Regions from separate parts of the Kitasatospora paranensis genome, predicted to be linked through region 3. Evidence: riboswitches for the same ligand, from Rfam matches in the RefSeq annotation. Region 3 holds a riboswitch; each other region holds the start of a gene.
The links. A riboswitch is a leader RNA that binds a small molecule or an ion and turns the genes downstream of it on or off. The one in region 3 is predicted to bind cyclic di-AMP.
Positions count from the first base shown of each region.

Region 1: linked by a shared signal. The riboswitch ahead of ABEB13_RS15070 (M23 family metallopeptidase) and the one ahead of ABEB13_RS12955 (C40 family peptidase) in region 3 are both predicted to bind cyclic di-AMP.
Region 2: linked by a shared signal. The riboswitch ahead of ABEB13_RS24280 (transglycosylase family protein) and the one ahead of ABEB13_RS12955 (C40 family peptidase) in region 3 are both predicted to bind cyclic di-AMP.
Region 4: linked by a shared signal. The riboswitch ahead of ABEB13_RS10190 (transglycosylase family protein) and the one ahead of ABEB13_RS12955 (C40 family peptidase) in region 3 are both predicted to bind cyclic di-AMP.

Region 1 covers NZ_BAABKV010000001.1:3,078,369-3,084,196, forward strand. Annotated here, with positions in the region: tRNA gene ABEB13_RS15045 (tRNA-Gly) at 152-225, shown strand; gene ABEB13_RS15050 (hypothetical protein) at 320-727, opposite strand; gene ABEB13_RS15055 (hypothetical protein) at 947-1,438, shown strand; gene ABEB13_RS15060 (hypothetical protein) at 1,485-1,907, opposite strand; gene ABEB13_RS15065 (hypothetical protein) at 2,012-2,269, opposite strand; gene ABEB13_RS15070 (M23 family metallopeptidase) at 2,602-3,522, opposite strand; cyclic di-AMP (ydaO/yuaA leader) riboswitch at 3,528-3,691, opposite strand; gene ABEB13_RS15075 (DUF6348 family protein) at 4,165-4,986, shown strand; gene ABEB13_RS15080 (hypothetical protein) at 5,082-5,276, opposite strand; gene ABEB13_RS15085 (SpoIIE family protein phosphatase) at 5,725-5,828, opposite strand, start outside.
Region 2 covers NZ_BAABKV010000001.1:5,036,670-5,042,497, forward strand. Annotated here, with positions in the region: gene ABEB13_RS24265 (nucleoside triphosphate pyrophosphohydrolase) at 1-229, shown strand, start outside; gene ABEB13_RS24270 (SDR family NAD(P)-dependent oxidoreductase) at 187-615, opposite strand; gene ABEB13_RS24275 (cytochrome P450 family protein) at 768-2,024, shown strand; cyclic di-AMP (ydaO/yuaA leader) riboswitch at 2,301-2,464, shown strand; gene ABEB13_RS24280 (transglycosylase family protein) at 2,469-3,314, shown strand; gene eno (phosphopyruvate hydratase) at 3,513-4,799, shown strand; gene ABEB13_RS24290 (FtsB family cell division protein) at 4,901-5,341, shown strand; partial or broken gene ABEB13_RS24295 (DUF501 domain-containing protein) at 5,338-5,828, shown strand, end outside.
Region 3 covers NZ_BAABKV010000001.1:2,638,170-2,643,997, reverse strand. Annotated here, with positions in the region: gene ABEB13_RS12975 (rhomboid family intramembrane serine protease) at 1-280, opposite strand, end outside; gene ABEB13_RS12970 (hypothetical protein) at 417-683, shown strand; partial or broken gene ABEB13_RS12965 (NYN domain-containing protein) at 895-2,249, shown strand; gene ABEB13_RS12960 (C40 family peptidase) at 2,429-3,460, shown strand; cyclic di-AMP (ydaO/yuaA leader) riboswitch at 3,818-4,003, shown strand; gene ABEB13_RS12955 (C40 family peptidase) at 4,014-5,072, shown strand; gene ABEB13_RS12950 (C40 family peptidase) at 5,317-5,828, shown strand, end outside.
Region 4 covers NZ_BAABKV010000001.1:2,033,327-2,039,154, reverse strand. Annotated here, with positions in the region: gene ABEB13_RS10195 (hypothetical protein) at 1-90, opposite strand, end outside; gene ABEB13_RS10190 (transglycosylase family protein) at 207-1,370, opposite strand; cyclic di-AMP (ydaO/yuaA leader) riboswitch at 1,376-1,564, opposite strand; gene ABEB13_RS10185 (hypothetical protein) at 1,832-2,098, shown strand; gene ABEB13_RS10180 (hypothetical protein) at 2,178-2,648, shown strand; gene ABEB13_RS10175 (hypothetical protein) at 2,714-3,931, shown strand; gene ABEB13_RS10170 (sirohydrochlorin chelatase) at 4,124-5,014, opposite strand; gene ABEB13_RS10165 (DUF397 domain-containing protein) at 5,397-5,636, shown strand.

The sequences.
Region 1 (5,828 bases), 440 kb from region 3:
CGGTCCCTGCCCCCTCACCGAAATACGGACGGCCGCCGCGAGCGAAAGGAGTGTGCATTCGCATGACCCGACCAGGTAGGCTGACCCCCGTCCCCATGGCCCACCGGCCCTGCGGGGCAGCGTGCGGTCGGTTCGCCGTCAACACACGTACGCGGGCGTAGCTCAATGGTAGAGCCCCAGTCTTCCAAACTGGCCACGCGAGTTCGATTCTCGTCGCCCGCTCCACACCGAAGGCCCCAGCTCAGCGACATGATCGCGGAGCTGGGGCCTTCGTCGTTCTCGGCGACGCGAACGTCCCGCCGGGCACGGTTCCCCGTCCTCAGCGCCCTTGGTAGACCCGCCGATGCCACCAGGGCAGGGGCTCGCCGAGCCAGTCGGTGTCGGGGAGCCATGGGTCGGGCAGCGTCCTGCTCCGGAAGCGGGAGTCGAGGGCATCGAGGAGTCGGCGGAACTCGACGCGTGCAGGCAGCGGCAGGATCATCAGGACGTCCTGCAGGGCATCCCTGACATGGGCGATGTCGTCGTACTGGCAGCCCGGGCAGGCCGGGCACTCGGACCGCGTCGGCCTCAGCTTCCGGCCGGGCAGGCGCAGGAAGGCCCGGTAGCGGTGCAGGTTGGCCTCGGCGCTGCCCGAACGAACGTGGTAGCCGGGATGGGTGACCTCGGCATGGCGGACAGCGGCGCTGGTCTCCCGCGAAAGGCGGTCGATCGGCGGTATCTCGCGCACCCACGTGGCGATGCGGTGCGGTTGGAGGTCGCGGGCGGCGCGGAGCGCGCCGGGTCGCCTACGCGGCATGCGCCTTTCGGTTGATCGTCATGGCGCCATCCTGCCAGGACCGGGCCCCGGCGGCCATGGCCGCGCCGCCCCCGCCACAGATCCACCGTGGCCGACCCCACATGATCACTGCCGCTGGAGTCTGCACGAATCGACCGGGGGAGCCGGACCATGAACATCCGTACGACAACGCTGACCATCGCCGTCGGTGCCGTGATCACGCTGGCGGCGGGCTGCACATCGGCAGCGACGACGGCCGGGGCGCCGCAGGCGATGTCGTCGGCCTCGGCCTGTCCGTCCGCCGAACCGGAACCGACCGACAGCGGGGCGAGCACCGACGGGATCACCTCGGAACCGTTGCCGGCCGAGGTCCGGTGCCTGCCGGGCATCGCCTACGGGTCGATGATCCGGACGACGGGGGCCGGCTCCGGCAGCCCGACCACCGGTGACGTCCTGACCAAGGCCCGGTTGGGTCTCCAGCTGATGGTGAACATGAAGGAGGACGTCAGCGCCGAGGACGCCCTCCACCTTTGCGGGACCCTGACCGCGATGGGCTACGGCCCGGGAGGCCGGAAGGGCGTCAGCACCCTCGCCGTGTCGGCCGGGCTCCGGACCACCTACATCTCGCTCCCTGACCGGCCCAGCTGCCGCAAGGTCCCGTAGCGGAAAGAAAAGGCAGCGGAAACAGGGGAGAGGCGCGGTGTGCGCCTCAGCGGTCGTAGCAGGCGAAGGAGCCGTCCGGCTGCCGGGCGACGGCGCCGTGGCCGCCGCACTTCAGGAGAGGGGCCAGGGTCCAGCCCCGGTAGCCGGCGCCGACGAGCAGCAAAACGCAGAGCGGGACGACGGCGATCCGCAGCAGGCGGCGCAGCCGGCGGGCGGCGAGGAGGACGAGCGTCGTCGCCGCCGCGCTCAGCGCGAGGAACACGAGCGCGAGGGGGCCGAGGTTGTCCCGGAGCCCGGGATAGTCCTCCGGCGACTGCGACTCGGCGGTGAGCGCGAGGCTGAACAGCAACAGGACGGCCGCGAGCGGCAGCAGGGCGACCGCGAGCGCGACGCCGGCCGTGCCGTTTCCGGCGCGTGGGGACTCGATCACGAGGTGCGCGGTCTCGGACACCGGTTCGGGCAAGGACACGGGCCGCACCCTACCGGCGCGAGTGCCCGCTCACGGCGTCCGGCCCCGGACGTGGCGGTGGGGTCCGCCGGCCGGGGCCGGGGCGTGCCGGGTGCGACGGCAGGTCAGCCGAGGTAGTGCTTGGCCACGGCGGCGGCGATCGCGGAGACGTCGAGTCGGCCGGTGCCCGCGTTGGTGCCGTCGTTCGAGCCGACCGTGTTGTCGCCGCCCGCGTTGAAGATGTCGCTGCCGGCGACCTGGTTCTGGTCGCCGATGACGATCGTCCGGGTCTGGCCGGCGGCCTGGGCGGTCGCGATGCCGGGAAGGCAGGCGGCGCCGGCGAGGGCGAGCAGAACAGCGGTGCGCGTGAGGCCTCGGTACATGTGGATCCCTTCCGCGACGGGGTTGTCGTGTCTGCGACGCTAGGTCGCCACCACCCCGCCGCACCGGCGTTGGGCCGGTCGGGGGCGTGTCGAACGAGTGAGCGCAGCTCGAACGCGGGTGGCCCGCCCGCCCCGCCCGGAGACAGCCGGCGCCGGAGGGCGGGATCGGCTGCCGGCCGGTCAGGCCCCGCCCTGCCGGGACGCGATCACGGACCGTCCGACAGCCGGCTGCGGAGACCAGGGCCGCGGGGAAGGGCGCAGGAGCAGGGTCCGGGCACGGCCGAGGCCCGGACCGCAGGGAGCGGTCCGGGCCTTCGGGCTGTGGCGGTGCGTCAGACGCGGACACCGTGGGCGGCGAGGTAGGCCACCGGGTCGATGTCGGAGCCGTACGCCGGGCCGGTGCGGACCTCGAAGTGCAGGTGCGGGCCGGTCACGTTGCCGGTGGCACCGGAGAGGCCGATGACCTGGCCGGCGGAGACGGTCTGGCCGACCGAGACCTTCAGGGCCGAGAAGTGGGCGTACTGCGAGTACTTGCCGTCGGCGTGCTTGATGACGACGTTGTTGCCGTAGGCGCCACCCCAGCCGGCCTCGACGACGGTGCCGCCGGCGATGGCGTGCACGGCAGTGCCGGTGGAGACGACGAAGTCGACGCCGGTGTGGTAGCCGCTGGACCAGTTGGAGCCGGCCTTGTGGTACGGGGTGCCGAGCGGCGCGGAGACCGGGGCGACGTAGCCGGAGGCGGCGACGGCGGGCTTGGCGGCCTCGGCCGGCTTCGCGGCCGGGGTGGTGGCGGCGGCCTTCGGGGTGGAGGTCTGCGGCGCGGCGGCCTTCGGCGCGGCCGGCTTCGGCGCGGCGGGCTTCTGGGCCGGGGCCGGGGCGGCGGCCGGGGCCTGCGCGGCGGCGGCCTGGCCCGCGAGGGAGAGCTGCTGGCCGGGGAAGATCAGGTTCGGGTTGCCGCCGATGACCTGGCGGTTGTCCTGGTAGAGCTTGTGCCAACCGCCGTCCACGTGCTGGGCGTTGGCGATCTTCGACAGGGTGTCGCCGCCGACGACCTTGTAAGTCGAGTCGGCGGACTTGGCGGGGGCCTGCGCGGCGGCCGGGGCCGCGGCGGCCGGAGCGGCAGCGGCGGGGGCGGCGGCCTTGGCGGCGGGAGCGGAGTGGGCGCTGGCGGCGGTGGCCGGGATGGCGATGGCAGCAGCAGCAACACCGGTGGCGACAGCGAGACGGGTCAGACGGGTGCCCAGAACGGACATGGGGGTGATCCTCTCCTACGCCTACGAGGTGAGCTGTCGGGTTCGGGCGGGAAGATCGCCCGGTCGCGAAAAGACGCGACTTCACCCCAAGCCGTCCCGGAACTACCGGGCGCGGCACTTACCTTGGGTCCCCCGCTCCTGCCGTGCACAGATTGTGCGTGGCCCCGGACGGCGGCAGGACTCGGCGTTCCGCCCGGTGGCCCGCCCGGTCGATTGGCCGGGCAGGCTCCGAGGAAAACCGATCGAGCACGTTCGAAGCAAGCCCCGGCCCTTGGAGGGCCCTCGGCGATCACCCCCGGCGTGACTCTCCGCCCGCTCCCGGTGGACGGAGAGCGTCCGCCGCAATGACCGCATGTGTCCGGATCATGGCGTTTCGCCGATTTCGTACACCCGGCGTGCGCGGTCGGTCGCGGGCGGGCACGGATCATGCACACGCCGGTGACACTGGTCACCCCGGGTTCCGCGGAGGGGTTTTCGGGGAACCGCGGACCGCCCCGCGGCGTCGGCCCCGGATGACCGGCGGAGCGGCCGCGCGCCCGGTGCCCGGCCCGTCCGAGCCGGCCGATAGCCTCACTGCCGTCCGACTGTTCGACCGTTTTCGAGCCGGCCCCCGGGGTCGGACGTGGAGTGAGGAGCACCGGGGTGCGCCCGCAGGACAGGCTGGACGTGATCCAGCGCAGTGTGGTCCGTGAGATGGCGCGCTACGGCCTGCGCTTCACCGTCGAGGGCAGCGTGGTCCGCGGACCGGGGCGGACCGCGGTCGCGGTGCGCGAACACCCCGGCGAGGGCGGCCAGGGCGGCGCCGGGCACGTCGACCTCGGCTACGTCCTCGAACTGGGCCGGGCGGACGGCCCCGTGGTCTGGGACTGCACGGCGGGGCTCGGCCGCACCGAGGAGGAGCAGCTGGACAGCGCCGTACGGATGTGGGCGACCACGACGGCGGCGGCCGTGGTGGAGTTCCAGGAGGGGCGCGGGGAGCACGGCGACCACTACGGGACGGAACTGCTGCCCGGCTGGCAGGCCGTACAGGGCCCGGCGGCGGTGTTCGGCTTCGGCAGCGAGCGGCTGGCCGACTGGCTGGCGGACCACCAGGTGCTGCCCCAGCTGGCGGCGGCGCTGGCCCCGGAGCTGGCCGGGCCGCTGCCGGCCGGGGTGACCGGGGTGAAGCTCTTCTTCGGCGGGCGGCTGGGCGAGGACGTGGCGGAGGTCCGGATCGGCGGCGAGGTCGCGGAACGTGCTTCGGCCGCCCTGCGCGCGCTCGCCTGGCCGCGCGGCGAGCGGCTGTGCTGGGCCCGGCTGTTCGTCCTGCTGGTGCCCGAGGGCATGCCGGGACCTGCGCAGGCCGACCCCCGCGCGACTGCGGCGCCCTCCGCCGGACCTGCCGGGCGGTGGTCGGCGGAGCCGGGACGCGGCGGGCTGCTCGGCCGCTGGCGCCGGGCGCGCGCGGAGCGCCGCCCGTCCTGACCCGGCGCGCCGGACACGTCCGACCCGGCCCGGGCCTGGTGGCGGCCCGGACGGCCGGTGGCACGTCCGACCGCCGGTCGGTCAGCGGCCGGCGGTCAGCTGGCGACCGACGAGATGGTCTTCGCCAGCTGGTTGAGGAAGTCCTGGATCGGCTTGGCCGCCGTGGACTGGCTGACCATGAAGCCGAAGAGCGCCGCGATGATCGCATGGCTCATCTTCAGCTGCTTGTTGCGGATGAAGATGACGACGATGACGCCGAACAGGAACAGCGCGGAGACGGAGAAGGCCACCCGGATTCACTTCCTCAAGCTCTGGCGGGAGTTCGCGGCGGAACCCCGTGTCGAAGCCGGCCTGCGGCCTGCGCCGACCGTCCCTGAAAACTCACCGGTCGGTCCCGCCGTCATGGTGATGCCCCGCCGCGCCGTACCGCATGCCGCCTGCCGCACGCGCTGCCCCCCATCCCCCGGCCATGACCGATCCACCCGGACTCAGTGTGGTCGTTCGTGCCGACTGCGTAAAGGACTTGCCGGGAGCATGGCGCGAAGATCCTGCCATCTGAGACGAATTCCCGCCGACCGAGACGATAGCCGAGGCCGCCTGACGGTGCGTCGGCGGGGCCCGGCCCACGGTCTTCGGAGCGGCCCTGCGGCGCCCGGCGGGCCGGTGATCGACTCGTGTGGGACGCCCGAGGATTGGCCGAAGATCAGTGCACGGGACTTGACAGCGGGGTCCGCGCCGTCACCGGCGCCAGACCAGCAGGACGGCCCGGTCGTCGTTGACGTCCTTGGCGACCCGCTCGATCAGCCGTCCCGCCGAGCCGCGGAAGCCGCCCGCCACCAGCC
Region 2 (5,828 bases), 2.4 Mb from region 3:
GGCGTACGCGGCGAAGCTGGTCTCCCGCGTCCGCCGGGCGGGCTTCACGGCGGTGCCCGACGCGCCGTACGAGCTGCCCGCGGAGCTGACCGCGGACAGTGCGGGCGAGCTGCTGCTCGCGGTGGCGCAGCGCGCGTACGACGCCGGGGTGGACGTGGACGCCGCGCTGCGCGGCGCGGGCCGCCGCTACCGGACGGCGGTGCGGGCCGCGGAGGGGCTGACCGACTGACGCTGCGGCGGGACGACCTCGCCGATCGCCTCGCCGACCAGGGCGAGGAGTTCGGCCAGCGGGTCCAGGTGGTCGGGCAGCTCGTCGAGGGAGACGACCCGCTCGCCGTGCGGGCCGGCCACCGCGAACAGGTCGATCGGGCCGAGGTGCTTGGCGGCGGTGGCGACCAGCGCGGCGATGTCGCTGGGCTGGTGGGCGTCGCCGCTGACGCCGACCACCGGGCAGCCGGGCCGGTCGAGCTCGGCGGCGAGGTCCTCGGCGACTCCGGGGCGCAGATCGGCGACCAGCAGGCCCTTGGCCCCGGCGGCGGCGAACCGGCGGGCGAGATCCCCGCCCTCGCCGCCCCCGAGTACCGCGATGACCACCACTGCCCCGGCTACTCGCATGGCCTGCTCCTCCCTGAGAGCGATACCCCGTGGACGGCACCGCACGGCCGCCACCAACGGTTATCGGAGGATGGTAGGCACCCCGCGACCCTCCGCAACAGGGATTACCCGCCAGGTGACCAGACTCACGCCCGTCCAGGTCAAGATACGGTCTGGAACATGCCGGACACCCCCTGCCGCACCGACCCGACCTCTTCACGTGGGAGTTCGCCGCCGATCCCTACCCCGCGTACGCCTGGCTGCGCGAGCACGCGCCGGTGCACCGCACCACCCTGCCCAGCGGGGTGGACGCCTGGCTGGTCACCCGGTACGCGGACGCCCGGCAGGCGCTCGCGGACGCCCGGCTCTCCAAGAACCCGGTGCACCACAGCGAGCAGGCGCACCGGGCCGGCCGGGTCGGCATCCCGGGGGAGCGGCAGGCGGACCTCATGACCCACCTGCTGAACATCGACCCGCCCGACCACACCCGGCTGCGCCGGCTGGTGTCCAAGGCGTTCACCCCGCGCCGGGTGGCGGAGTTCGAGCCACGGGTGCAGGAGCTCACCGACCGGCTGATCGACTCCTTCGCGGAGCGCGGCTCGGCCGACCTGATCCACGAGTTCGCCTTCCCGCTCCCCATCTACGCGATCTGCGACCTGCTGGGGGTGCCCGCCGAGGACCAGGACGACTTCCGGGACTGGGCGGGCATGATGATCCGGCACGGCCGCGGCCCGCGCGGCGGCGTGGCGCGGGCGGTGAAGCGGATGCGCGGCTACCTCGCCGAGCTGATCCACCGCAAGCGCGCCGACCTCGGCGACGACCTCATCTCGGGCCTGATCAGGGCGAGCGACCACGGCGAGCACCTCACCGAGAACGAGGCGGCGGCGATGGCGTTCATCCTGCTGTTCGCGGGCTTCGAGACCACCGTCAACCTGATCGGCAACGGCCTGTACGCGCTGCTGCGCAACCCCGGCCAGCGGGCCCTGCTCCAGGCCTCGGTGGCCCGCGGCGAGAGCGGCCTGCTGGAGACCGGCATCGAGGAACTGCTCCGCTACGACGGACCGGTGGAGCTGGCCACCTGGCGGTTCGCGACCGTCCCGCTGACCGTCGGCGGGGTGGGGATCCCGGCCGGCGACCCGGTGCTGGTGGTGCTGGCCGCGGCCGACCGCGATCCGGCGCGGTTCTCCGACGAGAACACGCTGGACCTCGCCCGCACCGACAACCCGCACCTGGGGTTCGGACACGGCATCCACTACTGCATCGGCGCGCCGCTGGCCCGGCTTGAGGGGCGGGCGGCGCTGGCCACCCTGCTGACCAGGCTGCCCGACCTGGAGTTGGCCGCCGACCCGGACGAACTCCGCTGGCGGGGCGGTCTCATCATGCGCGGGCTGCGGGAACTGCCGGTGTCCTTCACGCCCTCCGGGGGCTGACCCGCCGCCGGACGGCCGGCGCGCCGGGAGCGGCCGGCGGCCGTCCGCTGCTCCGCCCGGGGGCGTGTCGACCGGGCGCGTGTCGCGGCCCGCCCGAAGGGCCGTCAAACCGGACAAATCAGCCTCGTTCGTGGGCGATAATCGGTTCGCCGTAATTCTTGCGTGATAGTGGCGATATGAGCTTGTGATTGGTCGTTCGATCTGCCTACTCTCCGGATCGGCCCGCAACCGCGGGCCGCGGCCGCGGAACGCCGAATCCTGTCCACCGCGCGCCGATTCGACGGAACAGACCCAGGACAGGGGCGGGGGACCCACGTTCGTCGCCGTCCCCACGGCTAGGGGTGAAGCCGCGTCAGCAGGTCCCCTCCTGCGGCCGCGGCCGGGCCAAGCCTCCCGGTCCGAACCCGACAGCTCACCTCGCAGGCGTTCGGAGAGGGACTTCCCATGCTCTTCACCGGACCTGGCCGCCACCGCCGTCGCACCTCCGCCGAGAAGGCGGTCGCCGTGGCGGGCGTCACCGGCGTCGGCCTCGCCCTTCCGCTGCTCACCGCCGCCGGCGCGTCCGCAGCACCGGTCTCCACCTGGGACAAGGTCGCCCAGTGCGAGAGTGGCGGGAACTGGGCCATCAACACCGGCAACGGCTTCTACGGCGGCCTCCAGTTCACCGCCGGCACCTGGAAGGGCTTCGGTGGCACCCGGTACGCGGCCTTCGCCCACCAGGCCAGCAAGGGCCAGCAGATCGCCGTCGCCGAGAAGGTGCTCGCCTCCCAGGGGCCCGGCGCCTGGCCGGTCTGTTCCAAACGCGCCGGCCTGACCCGCGGCGGCGGCTCACTCGCGAAGGCCGATTCCGCCGAGGGCGCGAGTACCGCGGCGCCGCGCTCCGGCGCCGCCCCGCAGTTCCCCGGCCGGGGCGGCTGGGACGCGGACGACCGGGTGTACTGGTACCAGAAGGACGGTGCCTGGTATTGGACGGCGCACCGGGAGATCTACCAGCGGTACGCCGCGGCCGCCGACCTGCCGGAGGGCGTGGAGGAGGCGTCCGACACCGGGCCGGACACCGGCTCGCGGGCAGCTGACCCGTCGGACGCCGGCGGGCAGACCCTGCAGGCGGCGCCGCTGCCGGAGACCGGCCGCGGAACGTACACCGTCCGGCCCGGTGACACCCTGTCGGGGATCGCCGTCGAGCGGGACGTGCCCGGCGGCTGGCAGCAGCTCTACGCGGCCAACCGCGCGACCGTGGGCGCCGACCCCGACCTGATCCTGCCCGGGCAGGAGATCGAGCTGGGCTGACGGCCGCCCGGCCTCCCGGTCGCGGCCCCGGCGCCGCGGCTGCGACCGGGAGGTCCGGTTTACGATCCTTCAGGTGAACTACCGGCGAGTAGCCGGGCCACACGGTGAGACAGGGCCATGCCCGGCATGGCCCTGGGGCCCCGTGCGGTTAGGCTCTGGTCGTAACGACTCACATCCGCTTCCGCTAGGAGATGCTTCGTGCCGTCCATTGATGTCGTCGTAGCCCGTGAGATTCTCGACTCTCGCGGCAACCCCACCGTCGAGGTCGAGGTGGGTCTCGACGATGGCAGCACGGGCCGTGCCGCCGTCCCGTCCGGTGCGTCCACCGGTGCTTTCGAGGCGCTGGAGCTCCGCGACGGCGACAAGAACCGCTACTTCGGCAAGGGCGTCGAGAAGGCCGTCCTCGCCGTCATCGAGCAGATCGGCCCCGAGCTGGTCGGCTACGACGCCACCGAGCAGCGCCTGATCGACCAGGCCATGCTCGACCTGGACGCCACCCCGGACAAGTCCTCGCTCGGCGCCAACGCCATCCTCGGCGTCTCCCTCGCCGTCGCGCACGCCGCCTCCGAGGCCAGCGACCTGCCGCTGTTCCGCTACCTCGGCGGCCCGAACGCGCACGTCCTGCCGGTGCCGATGATGAACATCCTCAACGGCGGCTCGCACGCGGACTCCAACGTCGACATCCAGGAGTTCATGATCGCCCCGATCGGCGCGGAGTCCTTCTCCGAGGCCGTCCGCTGGGGCGTCGAGGTCTACCACACGCTCAAGGGCGTGCTGAAGGAGCGCGGCCTGTCCACCGGCCTCGGCGACGAGGGCGGCTTCGCGCCGAACCTGGACTCCAACCGCGAGGCCCTCGACCTCATCGTCGAGGCCATCAAGAAGGCCGGCTACACCCCGGGCAAGGACGTCGCGCTCGCCCTGGACGTCGCCGCCTCCGAGTTCCACAACGACGGTGCCTACACCTTCGAGGGCAAGGCGATCTCCTCCGCCGAGCTCATCGACTACTACGCCGAGCTCGTCGCCGCGTACCCGCTCGTCTCCATCGAGGACCCGCTGGACGAGTCCGACTGGGACGGCTGGAAGGCCATGACCGACAAGCTGGGCGACAAGGTCCAGCTCGTCGGTGACGACCTGTTCGTCACCAACCCGGCCCGTCTGGCCCGCGGCATCGAGACCGGCACCGCCAACGCGCTGCTCGTCAAGGTCAACCAGATCGGCTCGCTGACCGAGACCCTGGACGCCGTCGAGCTGGCCCAGCGCAACGGCTACCGCTGCATGATGTCGCACCGCTCCGGCGAGACCGAGGACGTCACCATCGCCGACCTCGCCGTCGCCACCAACTGCGGCCAGATCAAGACCGGCGCCCCGGCCCGCTCCGAGCGCGTCGCCAAGTACAACCAGCTGCTGCGCATCGAGGAGATCCTCGACGACGCCGCCGAGTACGCGGGCCGCGGCGCGTTCCCGCGCTTCAAGTTCGAAGGCTGAGCTGACACCCGCGCGCTGACACACAGCCGCTGGACCGGTGCCCCGGCGTCCACCCCGTAGGGTGGGGCCGGGGCACCGGCGTGAGCAGGAGGGGTACGAGCATGTGGAAGATCCCGGGACTGGCGGGGCGTCCGCGCTTCACCAGCCGTGCGACGGTGCTCGTGCTCGTCCTGTGCTCGCTGGTGGCGATACTCGCCTACCCCACCCGGCAGTTCCTGACCCAGCGCTCCGAGATCGCCGCCCAGCGGGCCCGGGCCGAACACGCCCGCCAGCAGGTGGAGGAGCTCCGCCGGGAGAAGGCCCGCTGGCAGGACCCGGAGTACGTCAAGGCGCAGGCCCGCGAGCGGCTGCACTACGCGATGCCGGGTGAGACCCCGTTCGTCTCGGTCGACCCGTCGGCGCCCGCCACCCAGGGCTCGGTCTCGGGCGACGCGCTGGGCTCCGGCCCCGTCCGGGCCGCCAAACCCTGGTACACCACCGTCCTGGACTCGGTCGACCTGGCCGACCAGGCCCCCGCCCCTCACGAAGACAGCACCCCATGACCTCTGAACAGCTTCCCGGCCCCGCCGACGCCCCCGACGCCGACCGCGACATCGCCGCCATCGCCGCCCAGCTCGGCCGCGTCCCGCGCGGGACGCGCGGCGTGGCCCACCGCTGCCCGTGCGGCAACCCGGACGTCGTCGAGACGGCGCCCCGGCTGCCCGACGGCACGCCGTTCCCGACGCTCTACTACCTGACCTGCCCCCGAGCCGCCTCGCTGATCGGCACCCTGGAGGCCGACGGCGTGATGAAGGAGCAGTCCGCGCGCCTCGCCGAGGACCCGGAGCTGGCCGACGCCTACCGCAGGGCGCACGAGGACTACATCGCCCGCCGCGACGCCATCGAGGTGCTGGAGGGCTTCCCGAGCGCGGGCGGCATGCCCGACCGGGTCAAGTGCCTGCACGTGCTGGTCGGCCACGCGCTGGCGGCCGGCCCGGGCGTCAACCCGCTCGGCGACGAGGCGATCGGCATGCTGGAGGACTGGTGGGC
Region 3 (5,828 bases):
CGGCCAGTTGGAGGGCGTCCAGCGGCCGGTGCGCCAGCAGCTCGACCGGCACCGCGCCCCAGCGCTGCTCGAACCGCTGCTCCGCGCAGACGCGGTCGCCGCCCGACCCGTACCGCGGGTTGAGGCCGAAGCTCGGCCCGGCCAGCAGCACCACCGCGCTCACCGCGATCAGCACGTAGGTGACCAGCGGTGCGGCGGCGGCCGCCGGCGGGGCGGCCGCCGCGGGCTCGTCGCGTGCGGGGGCGGGGGCGGGAGCGGGGACGGCCATGACAGCGAGCATTCCTCCGCTCCGGCCCGGCGACACCGTGCCGTGCTGCAAGCGGGTGACCGTTCCACCTGCCGGGACCGGTACCCGCCGCCGCACGCGCACGCCCTAGGCTGGACGTCCCACCAGGGACCCGTCGAGAGGACCACCGATGACCGTCGTCGCCCCCACTGCCGAGACCCGCTGGCGCTGCACCCTGTGCGGCAACCTGACCCGTTTCGACGTGACGCGCTCGGCCCGGGTGGTGGAGTACCTGCACTTCGACCTCGGCGGCGAGTCCAAGGTGGAGGAGACCGAGGTGCTCAGCGAGACCCTCGAGTCGGTGCGCTGCCGCTGGTGCAACGCCGTCGACCAGGTCGAGCTCGTCGCCCGGCCGGGCGCCGAGGACGAGGCCGCCGCGGAGGAGCCGAAGGCCTGACGCCGCGCGCCGCCCGCACCCCGGCACGGCCGGGGTGTGTGGCGTGGTGTCCGGCGGGGCACGGTACACGGGACAATTGCACAGAGGTGCATCGGAGGGCGGCGGCAACAGGCCGCACGGGCCCGGGAGCAGGATCGGAGCCGAGGACGTGGTGGACGCAGCGAGGGAGCCGTCCGAGCCGCAGGGGCAGCAGCCCGCCGCGGACCCGGGGCTGCCGGACGCGGCCGTGGCCGGGCAGGCAGCCGAGGCAGCCGAGGCCGAGCACCTGGACCGCCCGCTGCCCGAGGGCGTCCGCCGCCGGGTGGTCGGCATCGCCGCCGACGCGCTCGGCGCCATCCCGCTCGGCGATCTGCCGTCGGGGCTGCGCCCGTACGCCAAGTTCACCCCGGCCCGGCGGGCCAAGTACGCGGCGACCGCGCTGGCCGCGGCGCTGGACGCCGAGCCGGTGTTCCGGGTCCGGATAGCGGACCGCCTCCGCCTGGGCCAGCCCGATCTCGTCAAGGCGCTGGAGAGCGGGACGGTCCCCGCCGCGGCCGATCCGCTGGACGTCGCGGCCGCCGCCTACCTGCTGCGCCCGGTGGGCTGGAGCCGACTGGTCGCGGAGGCCGGCGACGAGGTCGAGCGGGCCGACGCGGAGGGCGCCGCCGCCGAGGCCGCCCGGGTGGTGGAGAAGCTGCAGGCCGAACTGGCCGAGGTGCGCGCCGCGGCCCGGGCCGACCTGGACCGCCAGCGGGCCGACTCCGAGGGGCTCCGCAAGGAGGCCGAGTCGCTGCGCAAGCGGGTCCGCGGCCTGGAGAGCGACACCCGGCGGGCCCAGGCAGAAGTCCGCAAGGTGCAGGCAGAGCTGGAGGCGGCCCGCGCGGCCGCGCTGGCCGAGCGCAGCGCCGCGGACGGCGAGGCCCGCCGGCTGCGGCACCGGGTCACCGAGCTGGAGGCCGCCTCCGAGGCGGGCCGGCGCTCGGCCCGGGAGGGCCGCAGTGTGGAGGACATGCGGCTGCGCCTCCTGCTGGACACGGTGCTGCAGTCGGCCCAGGGCCTCCAGCGCGAGCTGGCGCTGCCGGTGGCCCAGCTGCGGCCGGCCGACCTGGTCGAGGCGGTGGAGCCGTCGTCGGCGTCGCCGCACGACGTGGCGCGGCGGGGTCTGGCGGAGGACGACCCGGCGCTGCTCGACCAGCTGCTGGCGATTCCTCAGGTCCACCTGGTGGTGGACGGCTACAACGTGACCAAGAGCGGCTATCCGACGCTGCCGCTGGAGCAGCAGCGGCTGCGCCTGCTGGGCGGTCTCGCGATGCTGGCGCAGCGCACCCAGGCCGAGGTGACCTGTGTCTTCGACGGGCAGGACCTGGACGTGCCGGTGATCATGGCGCCGCCGCGCGGGTGCGGGTGCGGTTCAGCCGCACCGGGGAGACCGCGGACGAGCTGATCCGGCGTCTGGTGCGGGCCGAGCCGCAGGGCCGGCCGGTGGTCGTGGTGTCCACGGACCGCGAGGTCGCGGACGGTGTCCGCAAGGCCGGGGCGCGCCCGGTGGCCTCGATTCTGCTGCTGAACCGGCTCGCCCGGCCCTGACGCGCGGGCGGGCCGGGTGGCCCCGATGTGTCGAGGTCGTGAAATCCCGCTCGGGGGTGCGGATCGAGGGGTTCCGGGAGTGGCGTAGCGGGCGGATCTTCACTAGGGTCTGGCGTCAAACCTATTTTCCGGACATCCACTCGTTCGGGTGAGTCCAGCAGGAAGAAGGAGCTAGACCCTTGGCCTCCCACCGCCGTCCCAAGCAGCCGAGCCGCGCACGCGTGTCCGTGCTCACCGCTGCCGCAGCGACCGCGGTCGCCCTGTCGGCCCAGGCGAGCGCCCACGCGGCGCCGGCGAAGCCCTCCGTGGACGAGGTCAAGGTCCAGGTGGACCAGCTGCAGCAGGAGCAGGAGCAGGCCACCGAGAAGTACGACGGTGCCAAGGAGCGCGGCGACCAGCTGAAGAAGCAGGCGACCGAGCTGCAGGACCAGATAGCCCGGACCCAGGCGCAGCTGAACGAGGTCGCCTCCGGGCTGTCGGCGGTGGCCGCCGACGAGTACCGCACCGGCGGGATCGACCCGACCGTGGCGCTGATGCTCTCCTCGAACCCGGACAACTACCTCGACAAGGCGTCCAGCAACGAGCAGGCCACCGACACCCAGGCCTCCACGCTGAAGTCGCTGCGCGACCAGCAGCGCCGGCTGGACCAGCAGAAGGCGGAGGCCGCGGCCATCCTCGCCGAGCTGGACCAGACCACGCAGACCCTGAACGACACCAAGGCCCAGGTGCAGCAGAAGCTCGCCGAGACCCAGCGGCTGCTGAACACCCTGACGGCCAGCCAGCGGGCGGCCGTCCTGGGTGGCGACCGCGCCTCGCGCGGCGGTAGCCGGGTCGACCCCTCCACGCTGCCCCCGGCGTCCGGCTACGCCGGTGCGGCCGTCCGTGCGGCGCTGACCCGCCAGGGCGACCCGTACGTCTGGGGTGCGACCGGCCCCTCGACCTTCGACTGCTCGGGCCTCATGGTGTGGGCGTACGCCCAGGCCGGCGTCTCGCTGCCGCGGACTTCGCAGTCCCAGGCGAGCGTGGGCGTCAACGTGGGCACCAACATCGCCAACGCGCAGCCGGGCGACCTGGTGATCTACTACTCGGACGCGCACCACGTCGGCATGTACATCGGCAACGGCCTGGTCGTGCACGCCCCGCACACCGGCGACGTGGTCAAGACCATGCAGGCCGACCTGCTGCCGATCAAGACCATCCGCCGGATCTGACCCTTCGGGGCAAAAGCGGACATTCCCTCCCGACCGCGGTTCTGACGCCGCGTGACACGCCCGGACGCGCCGAGATCCTTCTGTGATCTGCGACACGTTCCGGGCGTTCTCTTTTGTGCTCGTATGATGAGAAACCGTCAGCTGACGGTGGATTTCCCGTCACGGACGGTCGCGACCGCACAGAAAATCGGCCATGGATCCGAGATTTTTCCGACAAGGATTTGAACGGATCACGGATCGGTTACTAGGGTCATCCCACTGACCACCGCACAGAAGATCGCCCAACCCGGGTGACGGCGGGGGTCGCCGCCGAGTCCGCGACACAGCTGGGCAGTCCCACTGCCTACGGGGAGGCCCCTGCCGGGGGTGCTGTCGAACGGAGCCGGGGAACCACGTTCCCCCGGGGTGAATCGGCGTCAGGTCGGCCGCGCCGGCCGGTGTGCGGCCAGCCGCGCACCGCAGGGGCGGGCGGTGAGACGTCGTAGGGCATGCTTCCGGCCCGAACCCGTCAGCTCACCCGGTAGGCGGTGTGAGGAAGAAGGAGTCCGCCTTCGTGGCGTCCCATCGTCGTCCCAAGCCCGTCGGCCGCACGCGCGCCTCGATCCTGACTGCCGCCGCCGCCACCGCCGTCGCCATCTCCTCCCAGGCGGGTGCCGCGCACGCCGCCCCGGCGCCGACCAAGGACCAGGTCAAGGCCCAGGTCGACCAGCTGAACCAGCAGGCCGAGGTCGCGACCGAAGCGTTCAACGCCTCCACCGAGAAGCAGCAGGACCTGCAGAAGCAGGTCACCCAGCTGCAGGACCAGGTGGCGCGCCAGCAGGGCGAGGTGAACGGCGTTCAGAGCCGGCTCGCGGAGGTCGCCGCCCAGCAGTACCGCGACGGCGGCATCTCGCCCACCGTGCAGCTGATGCTCTCCAGCAACCCGGGCGACTTCCTGGACAAGGCCGGGTCGGCGAGCCGGATGAGCGCCACCCAGGCCGACACGCTGAAGACCTTCAAGTCGGAGCAGGCCAAGCTCGACGCGCAGAAGGCCGACACCGAGCACAAGCTCGCCGAGCTCGACACCACCACCCGGAACCTGAAGGCGCAGAAGGAGGAGATCCAGGGCAAGCTCGCCCAGGCGACCGCCCTCCTCAACACGCTGACCCAGAAGGAGAAGGACGAGCTCGCGGCGGCCGCCGCCAAGGCGGACGCGGATGCCCGCAACGCCGCCGACAAGGCGTCCCGCGACACCGTCCGCGCCCCGCTCGACCTGCCGTCCGGCTCGGCCGCCGTGAAGGCGCTCGCCGCCGCCGAGACCAGGATCGGCGCCACCTACGTGTACGGCGCCGCCGGCCCGAGCACCTTCGACTGCTCCGGCCTGGTGCAGTGGGCCTACCGCCAGGCGGGCGTCTCGCTGCCGCGCACCGCCGACGAGCAGTGGCACGCCGGCACCAGCGTCGGCACGAACGTCGCCAACGCCCGCCCCGGCGACCTGGTCGTCTACGAGGGCGGCGGGCACATCGCGATCTACGTGGGCGGCGGGCAGGTCATCCACGCGCCGCACACCGGCACCGTGGTGAAGTACGCCTCGGCCACGATGATGCCGATCACGGCCATCGTGCGGATCTGACGCACCGGCTCGGCCTGTCGCGGGTCCGGTCCCCTCCAGGGGGCCGGACCCGTCCGCGTTGCGTCCGGCCTGCGACGTCGGCCCCGGTCCGGCCGAATGTCCGATTGGTGGTCAGATATTCGGTGATGGAGGGGTTTGGACTAGATCGGTGCGACTCGCTAACGTCTGCCCCCGGACGTTCGCGAGGACGCCGTCCGTCCCGGGCGGCGCCTCCGTCCGGCCGCCCGAACGGAGTCGCCGCCGCATGACCGCGCACCTCCGCGCCCACCTGCCGGGCGCTCACACCATCGCCAGGGCCCTGGTGCTCACGGCGGCGGCCACCACCGCCCTGGGCGTCACCGTCGGGGGCAGCGCGTACGGCGCCCCCGCGGCCCCCGCGGACCCGGCCCTGCGGACGGCCGACGTGCAGGCCCGGGTCGACCGGCTGTACGACGAGGCGGAGCAGTCCTCCGAGCGGGCCGACGCCGCGCAGGCGCAGCAGCAGCGCCTGCAGGCCGAGGCGGACGCCCTCCAGGACCAGCTGGCCCGCGGCCAGGACGAGATCAACCGGCTGACGGCCGACCTGGCGCTCACCGCCGCCGCCCAGTACCGCGCGGGCGGCCTCGACCCGGGTGTCCGGCTGATGCTCGACTCCGACCCGGCCGGCTACCTCACCCGGGCCCGCGCCCTCGACCAGGCGGCCGCCCGGCAGAGCGACACCCTGCGCGAGGTCGCCGACCGCCGCCGCAGGCTCGACCAGCGCCGCGCCGAGGCCAC
Region 4 (5,828 bases), 600 kb from region 3:
CTCGACCGCGTCCTGCGGATTGCCCGCGCCGGACAGCAGCATCACCTCGATCGCCAGGTCGGCATCCAGGGTGACGGTGACCTTCGCCATGCTGACTCCCGCGGGTCGGTGGGGGCTTCAGCCTACCCGGGCAGGCCGAAGCCCCCGGTGCCGAGCGGCCAGCTCCGGGGGCGACGGTGGAACGGTTGACCCGACCCGTGGTGGGATCAGATACGGCCGGCGAAGTCCGGCGCCCAGTTGGCGATGGTCTGGGTGCGGACACCGGCGCTGGGGTTGGCGGCCTCGACGTACTTGCCGTCGCCGACGTACATGCCGACGTGGTACACACCGGAGTTGGCGCCGTTGTTGGACCAGAACAGCAGGTCGCCCGGCTGCAGGTTGTCCAGCGACACGTGGGTGGAGAAGTCGGCCTGGTCGGCGGCGACACGCGGGATCGCGATGCCGGCCGCCTTGTAGGCCGCCTGGGTCAGGCCGGAGCAGTCCCAGCCACCGTTGCCGGTGCCGCCGTAGATGTACGCCTGGCCGACCTTCGACAGGGCGAAGTTGACCGCGGCGGCCTTCGAGCCGGTGACGGCCGAGGCCTTGGTGGCGGTGGTGGCGGCCGCCGGGGCGGCGGTGGTGGCCGGCTTGGCCGCGGTCTGCGCGGAGCCGCTCTGCGCGGTGGCGGAGCCGCCCAGCGACAGCTTCTGGCCCGGGTAGATCGAGTCGGGGCCCTCGGTGAGGACCGACTTGTTCAGGTCGTACAGGTGCTGCCAGCCGCCCTGGACGTGGTTGCTGTCGGCGATGCGGGACAGCCAGTCGCCGGCCTTCACCGTGTAGGTGCCGCCGTGGTTCCAGGAACGGTGCTGCTGCCAGGACTTGCCGCTCTGGGCGGGCTTGGCGTCCTGCGAGGCGGTGGAGCCGCTGCTCTGGGCGGGGGCGGCCGGGGCGGCCGGGGCGGCGGGGGCCGCGGCGGCCGGAGCCGGGGTGGTCGAGGCCGAGCCGCCGGGGTTGACCGCCGGGGCGGGGCCGCCCTTGGTCAGGCCGGCCTGGACGGAGCAGACGGGCCAGGCGCCGGGGCCCTGGTCGGCCAGCACCTTCTCGGCGATGGTGATCTGCTGGTCCTTGGTGGCCTGGTTCGCCTGCGGGGCGTAGGTGTGGCCGCCGTAGGCCGCCCAGGTGCTGGAGGTGAACTGGAGGCCGCCGTAGAAGCCGTTGCCGGTGTTGATCGACCAGTTGCCGGAGGACTCGCACTGGGCGACCTTGTCCCAGGTCGCGACCGAGGCGGCGTTGGCGGTGCCGGCGGTGAGGCACGGGATCGACAGACCGATGCCGACCACGCCCGTGGTGGCGAGCAGTCGGCGGGTGCGCTTGGAGTTGATGGACAGCATGAAACAGCGTTCCTCTCCCACGCCTGCGAGGTGAGCTGTCGGATTCGGGCTGGAGTTGCCCGGCCGCACGTACGGGCACGTCGAGACGGACGTGTCCGGTTGTGCGGCTTCACCCCAAGCCGAGGGCCGGTCCATGACCGGCCCTGGGCGACTTACCTGGTTCCCCCGCCCCTGCCGAAGTGCGTATCGCTTTGCCAGTCGGCCCGCCGGCAGGACTCGGCGTTCGGGTCGACTGGGTCCGTGTGACCACGAACGTGGGAGGACATTAGACAGACTTAAGTTCAAACCGCAAATATGTGTGACGGCGATCACAGGTGATCTTGATTTAATTCAAGATCGATTGTTCCCGGCGATTCCGGTCGCGTTCGGCCCTTTTCGCGCAATCCCCTTGAATGGAAAGCGGCTTGTTTATGCTTCAGGCGGCGGGGCCGCACCGGGCCCCGGGGGAGGGCTCGCCGATCATGGAACACCGTGCCACGCCGCCCGAACGGGTGCCAGGGCCACAGGTCCCGCGCTCCGCCGTCGACCGGCGCCGCCTGCTCGGCTGGCTCGCCGTCCCGGTCGTCCTCGCTGCCGTCGGAGGCGAGGAGTTGCTCCGGCGCGAGCTGGTGGCCGACGCCTCGCCGGGGCCCACCGCGCCGCCGCTGAGCGGGCCCTCGACGGCCGCCGAAGGGCACGTGCACAGCGCCGCGCCGCCGGAGGCCCCGCGCCCTCCCCGATCGACCTGACCGGCCGGCACTGGTCGGACGCGGCGGGCTGGGGCGGTGCGGTGCCCGGCCCCGGAGTGCGGTCACGATCGCCGACCGGGTGCTGCTCGACACCGACGCCGCGGTCGGGTCGCTGTTGATCGAGCCGGGCGGCTCGCTGGTGTTCGCCCCGGAGCGCAGCCTGACCCTTGCGTCCGCGGGCAATGTCGAGGTCCGCGGCACCCTGGCGCTCTCGCCGGCCGGGGCGGCCGTGCACGCCCTGCGCTTTCCGTCCGTGGACGAACGGAAGTTCCGGGGCGGCGGCATGACGATCGCAAACACGGACACCGGCCTCTGGGTCACCGGGGCCGGCTACCTCCGGCTGGACGGCGCCGCCAAGACCGCCTGGGTCCGCGCGGCGGCCGCACTGGGACCGGGCGACGCCACCCTCACGCTGGCCGCCGCACCCGCGGGCTGGCAGGCCGGCGACGAGCTCGCCGTCACCCCGAGCGGACCCCCGACGGCGACGACTTCTCCACCCGATACGATCTGTGCACGATCAGCCGGATCGACGGCCGGACGGTCACCCTGACCGCTCCGCTGGCGTACGCCCACCCGCGGGTCGCGGTGGGTGCCGGCCTCACGCTGGGCGCCGAAGTGCTCAACCTCACCCGCAGCGTGCGGATCGAGGGCACCGAGCGCGGCCGCGCCCACGTCCACGTGACGAGCTCGCGGCGCGCCGACGTCCGGCACGCCGCGCTGCGCTGGCTCGGCCCGCGGCAGCCCGGCAAGGACACCTTCGCCGGTGCCCCGGTCACCGAGCCGGTGCTCGGCCGCTACGGGCTGCACTTCCACATGCTCGGGGACGCCGGCCGCGGCACGGTCGTGGAGGGCGTCGTCGTCCGCGACACGGGCAGCCACGCGTTCGTCCCGCACGCCAGCCACGGCATCACCTTCCGCAGCTGCATCAGCCACCGGACGTGGGAGGACGCCTACTGGTGGGACGGCCCGCTGGACACCCGGACCCCTCAGGCGCCGTCCGACGACATCACCTACGACTCCTGCGTCGCGTCCCTGACGACCTACGAGCCCGCTCCCCGGGGCTACCGGCTGACCGGCTTCTCGCTGGGCGCCGGCACCGGCGGCACCGCCCGGGACTGCGTCGCGGTCGGCGTCCAGGGCGCCACCGGGGCGTCCGGCTACGAATGGCCGGAGACCAGCGAGGGCATCTGGACGTTCGAGCGCTGCCTGGCCCACAACAACGCCCAGAACGGCATCTTCGTCTGGCTCAACGCCCAGCACCACCACAGCGTGGGCCAGTTCGTGGCCTACCACAACGGCGGCTGGGGCATCGAGCACGGCGCCTACCTGAACGACTTCGACTACACCGCGAGCGTCCTCTACGGGAACGGCGCCGGTGGCCTGGTGGTGCACGCCCTCGGGCGCGACTCCGGCACCGTCGTCGACGGCCTGCTGATCGACGCCGCGGGCCGGTCCGACTTCGCCATCGCCACCGCCAAGCACCAGCTGGCCGGCGAGACCGTGACGATCAGCCGGTGCCGCCTGACCGGGTACCGCAAGGCCGGCGTCGGCTTCCGGGCCACCGCGGACGGCCACCCGGACGACATCGCCGTACTGGACTGCTCGTTCGGCGGCAACGAGGTCTGGCTCGACCCCGAGTCCCCGCCGCCCACCCGGATCGTGCTGCGGCGGGCGGGCGACCGGCAGGCCGTCCGGCTCACCAGGGGCGGGCCGGGCACGGCCGAGCCGCAGTGGAACGCCTCCGCCGCCCCGGTGGCCGTGGACACCCCGCCCCGGGCGCTCGCCGCCCCTCCGTGGCGCTCAAGGACATCGCGGCGGTCACCGACCGCCTGAAGACCTGACGGACCGCCAGGGGTCCGCTGCAGGGCATCGGCCACGCCGCCGAGGGAGATGCGCCCGCGGGGCGCTGGAGAGAGCTGCTGGGGGAGGACCGCTGGGCGGCATGGGGGAGAGCCGTCGGGCGGGAACGCCGAAGAGCCCCGGCGCTCGCCGGGGCCCTTCGGCACGGTTCCTACGGCTCGACGGTCACTGCTCGGCCCGGTGCTCCCCGGTGGCCTCGCCGTGCTCGTCCTGCTCCTCGTACTCCGCCGGGGCAGGCAGCGCCGCCAGGTAGGTGGAGGCGATCAGCTGACCGACCGTCGGGTAGGCGCCGAGCGGGGCGGCGCTCGGGCAGCCGGTCTCCTCCGCGGCGGTCGCCAGCAGCTCGGAGTCGGCCTCCGGGCCGATCACCAGCGGGGCGAGCGCGGGGCGCTCGGAGCCGGTGGCCTTCAGGTGGTCGACCGCGGCGGCGACCGAGCCCGGGACGTCCAGGGCGGCGGCCACGACCGGCACCGCGAGGCGGGCCGCCAGCAGCACACCGGTGATCCCGGCGGCGGCTGCCGCGTCCTCGCCGCCGACAGTGGTCAGGACCACGCCGTCCGCGGCGGTCGCGATCGCGAACAGCCGCGCCCGGTCGGCGCGGGCCAGCCCGGCCTCGGACAGCCGGACGTGGACGGCCTCCGCCAGCAGCGGGTGCGGGCCCAGGGGGTCGGTGACCTCGGCGCCCGCGGCGGCCGCGACCTCGTACAGCTCCGTCAGGAAGCCGTGCGGGCCGGACACCAGCGGGACGACGACAGGGGCGGGCGCGCCGTTGCCGGCGGCCATGGCCAGGAGATCGGCGACGGTCGGCGCATCGGCGGACTCGTCGGCCAGGTAGCCGGCGGCGATCTCGATGCCCGGCTGCTCGCCGCGCACGATGGACAGCAGCTCGTCGACGAGCGGCCGGGCCTCGGGGCCGGCGGTGGCCGGCACGGCCAGCAGCAGGGCCGGGGAGCCCGACGGGATCTCGGGACGCTCGGGACGGCGGTGGCGCCCCCGCGCACGGGAGCCTGGCGTACGGACGGGCAGTGGCGCGCCCGGGATGGCTGCGGTGCTCATGGCGGAGATCGTAGGACATTGCGGCGGTCGGGCGGCAGCCGGATCCCGCCACGGACTGCTCCCGGCCCTCCAAAACGGGACATAGTTCGCGAAGTCACGTTGATCCGGTGGCACGGGTGAGTGATGCGGCTCACAGTGGCGGTTGTGACTGCGCGTGAGTTCGCATCCGGCCCGCGAAGATCAACAACGCGCAGGCCGATCCGCACGCACGGTGATCATTTACGGGGTCATGCGCCCTGGTATGTCCGTCTTTGTCGTCCGAACGGTCCCCTCGATGGGTGCGGGATCCGTACCAAATGCACGCGCAATGTCCTGTGCTGATGCACGTGCACCCGAGCTATCATCACGTCAAGTGAGGCAGTCGCCGATTACTCGGGGAGAGATGATGAGCGAGACCTACAACGGCATGGCGGCCACGGAACTCGACGGTGTGGTCTGGCAGAAGAGTCTGCACAGCAACTCGCAGGGCAACTGCGTGGAGTTCGCCGCTCTCCCCGGGGGTGACGTCGCGATGCGCAACTCGCGCTTCCCCGAAGGTCCTGCCCTGATCTACACGCGTGCGGAGATAACCGCGATGCTGCTTGGTGCGAAGGACGGGGAGTTCGACCACCTGGCGGGCTGACTGCCTGTCGGAACAACGTCTTTGGGGCCGTCGTGGGGACCGACCGCGGCGGCCCTGGTGCGTCCGGGTCCCGCCGGGTGAAGCGGCGGGCGGAAGGCGGACGAAGAGCGACGGGAGGCGGGCGGAAGGCCGAAAGGCCGGCCGGGCGTCGACGGCGCTGTGCGGTCGGGGGTGCTGCGCCGTCGGCAGCGC